DNA from 2 places in the Zunongwangia sp. L-65 genome. Region 1 is predicted to be linked to the other one. Evidence: riboswitches for the same ligand, from Rfam matches in the RefSeq annotation. Region 1 holds a riboswitch; the other holds the start of a gene.
The links. A riboswitch is a leader RNA that binds a small molecule or an ion and turns the genes downstream of it on or off. The one in region 1 is predicted to bind cobalamin.

Region 1 (6,493 bases):
TAAGGTTGCCGGCCCAGTGCGATCAATTCAAAAACACTAAGGTTCTTAGAAATTGGCTGATTGGTAAGTACTAAGCTAATTCGTGCTGCACGTTGTAAATCACTTAGCTCTTGCAGATTTTTGTTTTCAATTTCAATGCTACCCGAAATAGGTTTCTGAATACCGGAGATGCTACGTAGTAGCGTGGATTTACCGATACCATTTATACCAATTACCGCAATTAATTCTGAAGCTTGTACTTCAATATTGATCTTCTCAGCAATAGATTTTATGCCATTTTTATCCTGGTAGCCAATCTCAAGATTGGATGTTTTTAAGGTGATATGTAGAGGATTTGATTTCATCTAAAACAGGAATTTTTGTTTTCTAATGAGTAACCAAATCACTACGGGCGCACCAATTATAGATGTTATTGCATTTATAGGTAAGGTAAACTCCATTCCCGGTAATTGAGACACAATATCACAGATAAGCATTAAAATCGCCCCGCCTAAAATTACAGCAGGCATTAAAATAAGGTGGTTGTTCACCGGTAGCACCTGCCGAATTAAATGTGGCACCGCCAGGCCTATAAAAGCGATTGGCCCGCAAAATGCGGTAATACTGCCGGCAAGTAAGCTTGTAGCGAGTATGATAAGCATTCGGTTTCTGCGAATATTAACCCCCAGACTTCTGGCATATGCTTCGCCAAGTAATAAACTGTTTAGGTTTTTAATGCAGAAAATCGCCAAACTAATGCCCAGGAACCAGAAAATGGTAAGGATACCCACTTCTTCCCAGGATAGGTCGCCAAGACTACCAAATGACCAGAAAATATATTGCTGTAGTTGCGCTGCCGGGCTAAAGTAACTTAATATGCTTACCACTGCTCCCGTTAAACTGGCAAACATTAAACCCACAATCAAAATGGCCATAGTATCCCGTAATCGTACAGAAGCTAAAACAACAGCAAAAAGCACCATTAAACTCCCTAAACTAGAGGCGATCACTAAAGTCCATTTAGAGAGAGCCAAAGCAACAAAGCTTCCTCCAATTAAAGTGGCTCCCATAATTACGATGGCAACTCCTAAACTTGCTCCACTGCTTAAACCTAAAACATAAGGCCCCGCAAGAGGATTTCTAAACATGGTTTGCATTAACAATCCGCTAATGGCGAGTCCGGAGCCGGCGATTATTGCTGTAAATGCCTTAGGAAGTCGATAATCTAAAATGATATAGCGGTAGGTTTCTTTAGAAACTTCAGCATTCATAAAAGAGGAAAAGATATCGTTGAAAGGGATATTTACCGATCCCAGACTGATATTAAGCAGTGTTAGGGCAATCAGCATAAGACTCAAAATCGCCAATATCGAGACATGTTTTCCTGCTTGTTGCATTAATCGTTTAAGGCTTTGTAAAATGTAGGTTGATAATTTTCCAAAAGCTGTGGATGGAATATAGAAATGAGATCTTTAAGAATAAGATCCGGACGGTTGGGACCCAATTCGTAAAAAATCACGCCACCGGTTTCCCCTTTGCTCATACTTACCGAAAATACTTTTTTATCCTGAACTGCTTTAAACTGTGAATAATGTTGCGATTGCTCCAGCATTCCGCTATACGATGTAAACTGCCCCGCACTTATCCAAAAATCAGCATCTTGTGCTTTATCCAAAACCGACTCAAACGATAGGGAAAGACTACCCGAGCCTTTGGTGTCTGCCCAAAGATATTCCGCATTAGCATCTTTTATCATTTGTGCCTGCCAACTATTACCATAAGGAAGATACCATTGATCTTTGTACATAGCACCGCTAAGCACTTTAGGTTTATTTTCAGCAGTTTCGGCCAGTTTTTTAGCCGATTGATAATTAGATTCAATACGTTGAAAAATCGAATCTGCTGCTTTAGATTTGTCGTAAAGCGCCCCAAAAAATTTAATCCATTCAGCCTTTCCCAATGCCGAGGATTCTGTCCATTCTCCATTGTAAACAACAGGGATTCCTGTTTTTTGAATGGTGCTAAAACTTTTATTATCAGCGTTAATAGCAAATCCTATTACAACATCTGGTTGAAGATCGATTAAAACTTCGGTATTTAAGCTTTCGTTTTTACCAACCTCTTTTATGGCTCCGGAATCGATTAAATTTCTTGTTTGTTCTGAAGAAATATAATCCAGTCCCGGGAAACCTTTTAAGGTACTGGTTTCGTTTAAAGCTTCCAAAGCCGGAATATGGGTAGTAGAAGTCACCACCATTTTTTGAACCGGAATCGTCACTTTTTGATCATAAGTTACATTTTTAGGAATTTTTGCCTCCTTTTTAGCCAGCAGATATTTAAAAGACTTTTCAGCTTCCGGCCATGGAGAATTTACTTCGATGATGCTGTAATCCTTAAATTCAGTTATAGAAAAACCATTAGCATATTCGATAGCAATTTCCTTTCCTTCTGGATTTTCAGCTAAAGTTTTTGACTTTTCCGCTTCTTTGCAGGCAAGACTTAAAAGGAAAATAAAAAGAATTCCGATTTTTTTCACAAGAATATAATTTGACTTCAAAAGTAATATTATTTAGAAATTAAGTCGCTTTCCTACAAGAAATGATTATTTTCGCATCGAAATTTTGGTTCGCTAATACCGATTAAAAGGGAATCAGGAAAAGTTAGAAGCGCTAAATTAGAACTACGAAGTATAAGTAGGTAATTGAAATCTTTTAATTAATAAAACCTGAGCTGTTCCCGCAACTGTAAGCTTTGTTCCTATTGGAATGCTTGTAAAAAACTTCAAATACCACTGTCTGCAATAAGATGGGAAGGTAATTTACAGGACGCTAGCCAGGAGACCTGCCAGAAATAATAAAAACACGGATTGACTTTCGGGATAAAAGTCGCTGGCACATGAAGAAAAAACTACTTTTTATACTAGTAGCCTTAGGGCTTTTTGGATCTAAGCTATTTTCACAATCGGGTGAAATTACGGTTTTAGATACCGTTATGCTAAGTGACGAAAAACTGGTCAAATTCTCGACAGGACAACACGTAGCTCGACTTTCGGATTCTCTGCTACGCTTTAATAATCCTTTGCTTACCGAAGTTTTAAATTTTAATACCCCTATTTATTTTAAGGAAAATGGACTTGGAATGGTTTCCTCACCATCATTTAGAGGGACTTCAGCTTCACAAACCGCGGTCATTTGGAACGGGATTAACATCAATTCCCAGTTTAACGGTCAAATTGATTTTAATACGGTAAATAGTGGTGCCTACGATCAAATTGCGGTTCGCGGTGGCGGCGGAAGCGTGGTTTATGGGACCGGTGCCATTGGGGGAAGCATTCATCTTAATAATACTCTATCATTCAAAAAACAACAGGATCATCGTCTTTTGCTGCGCTACGGTAGTTTTAATACACTGGATGCGCGTTACAATTTTAAAACTGCACGAAAAAAATGGAGCCTAAATCTGGCAGTTTCAAGAAATAGTAGTGATAATGATTACGATTATCCCAATGATCGTGGCAAAAATTTAAATGGAACATTTTATAATAATTCAGCTAATATTGCGCTAGGTTACCGCTTTAATGCTCAAAACACGATTAAGCTTATAAGTGAATTATACGATGGCGAGCGTCTTTTTTCTTTAATTCGACCTTCAGAAAACCGTACAAAATATATTGATCGTTCTTATCGCAATTTGTTAGAATGGAATAGCGAATTTTCCAATTTTATCCAAATAACCAGATTTGCATTTATACAGGAAGAATATCAATATTACGGAAATATCGAAAGTGATAATTTTACCTTCGGAAAGGCCCATAGTTACATAGGGAAATACGATTTGGCCTATGAAGCTTCAAAGGATATCCTGCTAAACGCGGTGATCCAAAATACGTATACGAAAGGTGAGGGGAGTAGCATTGCTGAAAATGATCGAAATATATTTTCGGCAGCAATTTTAATGAAACATGCGCTTACTGATAAATTTCAATATGAAATGGGTTTGCGTAAAGAAGCTACCGATAACTATGATAGTCCGCTTCTATATTCTTTAGGCGCTAATTATGAATTTAGTGATTTTTATAGTTTACAATTTAATGCTTCCAGAAATTTTAGGATTCCCACCTATAATGATTTGTACTGGGCCTCTTCGGGGAATCCAGAATTAAAACCGGAAACTTCAGACCAGGCAGAAATAGGCAATATTTTTAATATCGCAACTTTTGAGTTGGGGCTGACATTTTTTTACAATCAGATAGAAAATATGATTCGCTGGGTACCGGGAGCAGATGGTGTTTGGCGACCAGGTAATGAAGATAAAGTGAAGATCTACGGCATAGAGTCGTACATCAGCTGGCAAAAAAAGCTGGTTAAAGATCAAATTTTAAGTGCCAGTGTTAATTATGCCTATAACGTTTCAGAAAACGATAATAGTAACCGACAATTGATTTATGTGCCATTCCATAAACTGAACGGAAATATTACGTATCAAATAAGTCGGTTTACACCATCTATTCAATTTTTATATAACGGGAAGGTTTTTACCAGAACCGATCATAGTGATCAACTTGATGGATATTTTTTAACCAACCTGGGACTTTCTTATGCTATGGATAAGCAAAGGAACTGGCAGTTAGGCGGAAAAGTAAATAACCTGTTTAATAAGGAGTACCAAAATGTAGAAAACCGGTGGATGCCGGGAGTTAATTTTAATATATATCTGAATTTTAAATTTTAATAGTCAACCCATGAAAATGAACAAATTTTTATTTTTAGGAGCGATTTCAGCTTCTTTATTTTTTAGCTCGTGTAGCAGTGATGATGATAATATTATAGACAATGGAAATGAGGTAGAAACTCCTGAATCCTTTCCATATAAAGAAGGCGTAATTATCTTAAATGAAGGATCACAGGCAGCAGGAACTGTATCTTTTTTAGATTGGGATTTTACAGCTGTAGAAAATGATATTTTTGAAACCGTAAACGAAGAAATGGACTTGGGTAATTATGTTCAATCCATATTTTTTGATGGGGATACGGCTTATATAATTTCTAACGGGTCCAATCTGATTACTGCTGTAGATCGCTATACATTTGAATACAAAGGAATTGTTGATAGCGGTCTAACAGTACCTATGTTTGGTGTCGCTTATAATGGTAAAGCTTATGTGGCCAATCGTAATTTGACTTGGGGAGATGGATATACTACAGATGATTTTTTAACTGTTATTGATTTGGAAACTCTGGAAGTAGAAAAAACTATACAAGCTGGTAAAGTCTTAGGACAAGTATTCGAAAAAGATGGTTTAATTTATGTTGAAAACGCGGCGTTTGGATTAGGGAACAGTATTCTAGTATTTAATCCTGAAACAAATGCATTTGAAGATACATATGAGCTTTTTGTAAATGATGAAGATGAAACCGAAGGTTTAACTTCTATAGAAATCATTGATAACGTAATCTATGCATTGTCGAATCAGAATCTTTATACTTTAAATTTGAGTACTGGGGAAGAATTAACTAAAACAGATCTAAGTAATATTGGATCCACTAATAATCTTGATATTGAAGATGGAATAATTTATTTTACTTCTGGAACTTCTGTTTATACTATTACTGAAGGTGATCTAGAATCGCCAGAATCCCCATTATTCTCATATGAAAGCACTTCAGCTTACGGAAAAATGTACGGATTCAAAGTAGACGATGGTTATATCTATACATCAGATGGTGGAGATTTTGCCTCTGCCGGAACTGTAGAAATTTATACGACCACCGGAGAATTCGTGAAAGAATTTAATGTAGGTGTTGGACCAAACAGCTTCTATTTTAATAAGTAACCTTTTTTGTACCCAATATTTAGAAAACTTTAATATCCTATATAAAATTAGAAGAAATAGTTTTCGTTTTAAAATAGTATCTATAATTAGCGAAAGCTGAGAAGATACTATCACCTATGAAAAAGCCCCGGATTTCCGGGGCTTTTAATTTTTAAAAAAGAAGGTATTTTTAATTTCCTAAGTTTAAGCTAGGTAATTCATCGATATACATTCTTTTGTAATTTGGTTTTAAAGATGCGCTCTCTGCAAACTCCTGGTAATTAAATTCTTTTTGAATTGTCCTGGTTTGTATTTTAGAAGTTTTTCCTGTTATGGCATTGATCGCCGCAGCCAGCATAGGCTCAGAAGGATCTCCTAAAACACCATAGTTAGAAAGTGATTCTTCTATTTCTACATCTGGCTCAATTCCGTCGTAAGGCACAACAATATCATTTGCATTTACAGATTCATATACCAAAGGTTGTATCGCATATTTGTGATCAGGATTTGCATTTGTTCTACCAAAGTTGGGGCTATCGTAAAGTGTTACTGAAGCCTGCGATTTACCGGTAGTTGTATTACCTATTAAATACACATCAATATAAGGTTTTAATCCATTTATAACCAATTCACTGGCCGATGCCGTACTGGAAGTACCTATAACATATAAGCTGGAAAGATTTAATTTATTTATATCTGTTC
Region 2 (6,493 bases), on a different contig from region 1:
CACAAAAACCGGCGGGAGTAGCATGGGTAATAGGAACGCTGGTCACACAACCTACTTTTTTACCAGATTTCTTAAACTTTTGTAGAATAGGAAGATGCTTTTCCCCGTTTGCTGAAACATTTAAAGAACCATTGGGAACTCGTTTTCCACCGCCCCAGGAAGAGCTGGCAGCAGCAGAATCAGTAACCATTGAATCTGCAGAAGCGGTGTCCATAAGGGCACGACTAATTTTTCCTTCACGGTATAAATCCAACCAATGACTTCCCGTACCATTCTTTACCTGTAAAAGCCGATCTGCCATATTTAGAGTACCACTGCTCATCCCATCGCTTACCATAAATATGATATTCTTCGCCTTTTTTGGTGTAAAATCACTTTTGTTGTTCAGCCAGACACTTGGATGAAAATCGCTTACCAATCCCCCAAAAGCAAAAAGACTACTATTTTTAAAAAATTCTCTTCTTTTCATTTAACGCATATTAGTTGCGTTAAAAATAAGATGTTTTTTAGAAATCCATATTATATAGATGTTAACTTTTCTTTTTTATTCTGTGACTAACTTTAGTTGGCGTTTAATGACAATTCTCCACCTGCAGTAATGAGGTCGTTTATGACATCTACTCCCCTGCTTTTATATAAAGGAGGTATAAACCGGATTAAGAAAACACCTAATATGTTTTATACCTTCTTAAGTTAGAGTTTAAAATTCATTCAGCGCTGTTGAATTGAACCTTATTCCAACATAGATAAATCTGCTGCTCCTTTTATTTCCGTGGAAATTTCTCCAAGCCAGCCTGCATTTCCCTGAGCTCCGGTATATACTTTAACAAAATCTATTCCTTGTAACTTCACAAGATTCATCTGCTCATCTACTGCCCAGTCAATATCCATGGCATTTCCTCCATAACTGGCATAATCTGCATCATAATTATCCACATACCCCCATTCCAAAGCATCAATACTGGCAAATCCATCTAAATTAATCTTAGGAAATACTCTGGTGCCCTGAAAGCTCATTTTGTTTCTTTCTTCTATGAATAATGGATAGTAGTTTTGAGTATGATATGCATTAATCATTACACTATCCTGTACGGCTTTACTATCTACCCAGGGTACATTGGCATATTCTCCCGGATTCGAGTAGGTAATTCCGTAACTAAATAGCGTTCCCTCTTTATAGTGAGCACTTCCGGCAAGTTCGTACCACTCATCATCAGCTAATCCATTTCCATTCGCGTCGAAAGACACCTTTACGATACCAGGCTCAGATAGACCTTTCATTGCATTTCCATAGATAATGAAATCCTTATTTTCTTCACGATTTATAATTGTATGATCAAAACTGAAAATAATATAACCACCCCAGGCTCCTAAAGAAAGTGTAGCTGTTTTATCCCCTATTAAATCTATAGCATCTTCCATAGATCCATAAGTAGAGTTTATATACTGCCCCGGCGCCGGTTTATATGCAATTATCTTTGAAATAAATTCACTGCTATTCTCCGTTACCGGTCGATAATAAAGATCATAAGGATCATTGACCTTCAACCTGTAAGTTCTATGAATAGAATCAGAAATAGTGGATACCACCAGGTCGAGGATAAAATTACCGGCTTCCGTCGGGACAAAATTAAGACGTGAATCCCCAGAAAGATGCTGTCCCTCTAACCTCCAGTTAAAACGGGCTTCTTCCGGAAGATTTAGAATTTCAGGTTGGATAGTTAAAGTATCGCTACCAAGAAGTAATTCGTATTCTTTTTGATAGGATGAACTAGCAAATCCCATTGGAATACTAATCTCGTCATCATCATTATTACATGAGCTGAATAAAAAAAGTCCGCTAATAAGGATTAACAGTGAAAATGATAATTTTTGATGCATTTGTTTGTATTAAGATTAATAATTAAGTATCAACTTATTTACAAAACAAAACACAGGGGTCTAAGGTTAGAATAGAAATCTACCCAAAGCAATAACTCCCGAAAGCTTTGTTTTTAAAACTTTCGGCAGGTCTTCTGACTCATTCCTCTTTCTAATCCTTCCCATCACTAATGACAGTGGAATACAACTAATAATTTAGAAAGATTTTCCGGCATTTTATCCGGAAAGAATTTACAGCAGCGGGAACTGTTCAGGGTTTACACCTGATTCCCTTTTAATACCATCCCAAGGAACAGTAACCGAAAATCGAGACAATGTTAACTTAAAAATTAGGATAACGTGCTATACTATGTATAAAAATTTTAGCTTTTTTGATTGTTATTGAGTGTATATGATGCGCAAAAACTATCTCAGCTTAAGCTCAAGAAGTAATTTAATCGATATTTTTTTGAGACCTAACGATCCTATCGCGATGATTAGTAAATGGGAACTTTTTATATGGATCATCGATTAAAAGCAGTAAATCAATGATTTATATAAGCATTCGCCTATTAATTCTTCATTCTGGTAGTTCAGGGCTTATTGCAAATCTTTAAAGCTTGGTCTTATAAAAATGAATTTATGTCTTTAAGTTTTTCAAAACTTCCGATAATACTTCAATATATTTTCTATTGTGCAATGATAGTATACCTCGAAAGAATGACAAGTATTCAGTTAAATAATTCCATAATATTATTTTTTTTAGACACTAGCGTAATTAAGGCTGTTAAATTCTAATAAAATACCAAATTAACTTCATTATAATGATTTTTATGTTAAAATAACAATCAACAACACTACAACGTTGTAGTTTTTGTTGTCCGTCGATTCACAGCTGTTGTTCGTCGATAATAATTTTTGAGATTTATAAGTATCAATAATTTCATTTTTGTAATAAAACGTTTTAGTAACATTTTATTATTTCCTTTTTTTCAAATTCTTAACCCAATTATGAAATTTTTAATCCAGATTTTTATGAGCAAACGACTATTTAGAGGGACGCTTATAGCGGTACTATTTTTATGTGCCCAGGTTTCCCTAGCCCAAGAAATTTCGATCTCAGGTACAGTAACCGATAATGCCGGTCCTGTCCCTGGAGCGAATGTAATTGTAAAAGGTACCACCAACGGTACACAAACCGATTTTGATGGTAATTTCTCTTTAAAAGAGGTGTCTTCAAATGCTGTCTTAGTAGTAAGCTTTTTAGGTTATGCCACGAAAGAAATTCCGGTTGATGGCCGTGAAGAAATCAATATTGTTCTGGAAACCGATCAGGAATCGCTAGACGAAGTAGTAGTAGTGGGATATGGTACCCAACGAAAATCAGATCTAACAGGTGCTGTATCTACTGTTAGCAGTAAGTCTATTCAGGAAATGCCGGTAACGAACCCTGAACAGGCACTTGCAGGGAAAGCAGCCGGAGTAAACATCAGTACAAATTCCGGTCGCCCAGGTGGAAACACCAATGTTAGAATTCGTGGTAATAATTCCATAAATGGAGATAACGGTCCATTATACGTTGTAGACGGTGTTATAGGAGCTGGTCCTATTAACTACCTCAATCCTAATGATATTGAATCCATCGATGTTCTAAAAGATGCTTCGGCTACCGCAATATACGGAGCCCGGGGAGCCAATGGGGTAATCGTAGTGACCACAAAAAGGGGAAGTTCTGGTGAAGGACGACTAAACTATAGCAGCTTTGTTACTATAGGTTCACTTGCTAATCGTGTGGATGTACTAAACGCCAGGGAATTTCTACAGGTAGAAATGAATTCCTATCAAAATGCTGAAAAATATGATCCGGAGGGATGGGCCGCAGGTCGCTACGAAAATCCCATGAATTATAGAACTGATGATGCAGCCCGTCTTTTCGATGAGAATGGGAATCCTTTATACGATACCGACTGGCAAGATGAAGCCATGAGGACAACCGTTAGCACAAATCATAATCTTTCTTTCACCAAAGGAGATAAAGATAATTCGTACGGAATCTTCCTTAATTATGCGAATCAGGAAGGCTTGTTATTAAACTCTTATTTAAAGCGCTACTCTGGGCGATTTGTAACCGATAACAAAATAAATGACTGGTTAAGTGTTAGCGGAGGTATGACCTTTAACCACGTAGAAGAAAACCGAGTGGACGGAGGTGTTGGAGGATTAACCCCATTGCGTATGATCGTGGAAACCCTTCCAATTGTTCCCGTTCAGTACGAGGATGGTTCTTATGGCACTAATGCAGATTATCCAAACATGGAAGGAGGGGAAAATCCTGTAAATTTATTACGAAACAGAGAAAATATCTTTAAAACACAAACCTTCCTTGGAAATGTAGAAGCGCGAATATCATTTACTGATGATTTACAATTACGTAGCAATATAGGAGCAAACATTATAAATACCCAGGAAAGCTTTTACAGCGGCCGTAATCTAAGACAGTTAAGTGCCGATTTTGACGGGGAAGCTTCCATAAGAAATACACGTAGTAATTACTGGCAGTTTGAAAATTACCTAAACTATGAGAAACAATTTAACGAAGATCATAGGTTAACAGCACTTGCGGGTATTGGTTGGCAACAATATGATTATGCTACCTCCTATGCCGGTGCCAGAGGTTTTTCTGACGATTTTTATAAATATAATAATCTTTCAGTAGGCGCAAATCCGTTAACCCCTCAGTCTGAAGTTTACAAATGGGCAATGAATTCTTATTTCGGAAGGGTAAATTATAGCCTGATGAATAAATACCTATTTACAGTTACAGGACGATTGGATGGTTCCTCTAAATTTGGTAGTGATAATAAAAGAGCTTTTTTCCCATCTGCCGCATTTGCCTGGAAAGTTTCTGAAGAAAATTTTCTTGAAGACAGTAATACCATTTCAAATTTAAAATTACGTACCAGTTATGGTGAAACCGGAAACTCTGAAATAGGAGTTTACCAATCTCTTGCTACCATGAGTTCCAATGTGGCTATCCTTGGCGGTGAAAGAGCACCAGGGGTTGGTATAGGAACACTTCCAAACCCTAATCTTAAATGGGAAAAAACTGCACAAATAGATTTTGGTATCGAACTAGGTTTGTTTAGAAACCGAATCGAATTACAAACCGATGTGTATTATAAGAAGACCACAGACATGCTGTTAAATGCACCAGTACCTTTTTCCAGTGGTTTTTCTAACATCTATACAAACATAGGAAGTATGGAAAATAAGGGACTGGAAATAACCCTGGACACCAGAAATATTCAGACTGACAATTTTAGCTGGACCACCACTTTTAATATCTCATTCAACAGAAACGAAATATTAGCCCTGGGAGAAGCTAATGACGATATTTTCCCCGGACCTTATTTTCTATCAAACACCAATGTCTTAAGAGTAGGAGAATCTGTAGGATCCTTTTACGGACTTATTCGCGAAGGGACCTGGGGACAATCTGAAGCTGCAGAAGCTGCCGAATATGGAGACCTACCCGGAGATGTGAAACATACCGACATCAATGGAGATGGTGCTATTAACGATGCAGACAGAGTGATAATGGGAAATGGTTATGCCGATGGATTTGGAGCCTTATTTAACACATTCACTTATAAGAACTGGGATTTAACCCTGGACCTCCAGTTTATGTATGGAAACGATATTTTAAACCTTTCCAGACACTCTGGAGAAGACAGAACCGGGCAGGCGAACAGTTACGCTACTGTACTAAATGGATGGACGCCCGATAATCAAAATACTTTAATTGCTCAAAACAGGCCCGCCAGAGCCAATTATACCTCGACCGTAGATACCAGAATGGTGGAAGATGGATCTTTTATTCGTGGCAGGAACCTGATACTGGGATATAACTTTTCGTCAGATGTTTTAGAACGTATTCATGTGAACCAGCTTAGACTCTATGCATCAATGCAGAATTTCTTCCTGATCACCGACTATACAGGATATGATCCAGAAGTAAGTACCTATGGGAATGCATTTGCACAGGGAATAACATTCTTTGGTTATCCAAAACCTAGAAACTTTACGCTAGGATTAAACATTAGTTTATAAATTTTAATAACAGCAGTATGAAATTTAATTATAGATTATCCTTATATACCGGTCTAATGACCGCATTGCTATCACTAAATAGTTGTTCTGACTTTTTGGAAGAAGAAAATAAATCCAATTATACCCAGGAAAATTATTTCCAAACCCCAGAACATGCTGAATCTTCCATTAACACCTTATACGAGCAGCTACGCTTTATCACCTCTGGGGCCGGAACCTATGGAGAGAGTCCTTTTATGGCCCTGGAATTCCCAACAGGTCTACTAAATACAGAAGTAGGACAAAGTCAATTTAACCGGGATCTTCGTACCCTCTCTACCAATGCAGAGAACAACTATTTTAGTGTATGGTGGCAAAATAGCTATGAAGCAATAGCCAATGCCAATTTGGCGATTCAAAGGATTCCGGAGATTCAGATGAATGAAACTGATCGTGAACACTTTGTGGCCGAAGCAAAATTTATGCGTGCTTTTCACTATTTTAATCTTGTTAGAATGTTTGGTGACGTTCCATTGATCCTAGA

Region 2: it holds a riboswitch for cobalamin, as region 1 does, so the genes downstream of both, AC13DP_RS16755 (hypothetical protein) here and AC13DP_RS12515 (TonB-dependent receptor plug domain-containing protein) in region 1, are expected to answer to the same signal.

What each region holds. Positions count from the first base shown of each region.
Region 1 covers NZ_JBSXOK010000064.1:211,353-217,845, forward strand. The annotation lists gene AC13DP_RS12500 (ABC transporter ATP-binding protein) at 1-344, opposite strand, end outside; gene AC13DP_RS12505 (iron ABC transporter permease) at 345-1,376, opposite strand; gene AC13DP_RS12510 (ABC transporter substrate-binding protein) at 1,376-2,515, opposite strand; cobalamin riboswitch at 2,585-2,842, shown strand; gene AC13DP_RS12515 (TonB-dependent receptor plug domain-containing protein) at 2,875-4,710, shown strand; gene AC13DP_RS12520 (YncE family protein) at 4,721-5,812, shown strand; gene AC13DP_RS12525 (S41 family peptidase) at 5,982-6,493, opposite strand, start outside.
Region 2 covers NZ_JBSXOK010000075.1:33,767-40,259, reverse strand. The annotation lists gene AC13DP_RS16760 (alkaline phosphatase) at 1-469, opposite strand, end outside; gene AC13DP_RS16755 (hypothetical protein) at 733-1,881, opposite strand; cobalamin riboswitch at 1,989-2,200, opposite strand; gene AC13DP_RS16750 (SusC/RagA family TonB-linked outer membrane protein) at 2,896-5,970, shown strand; gene AC13DP_RS16745 (RagB/SusD family nutrient uptake outer membrane protein) at 5,988-6,493, shown strand, end outside.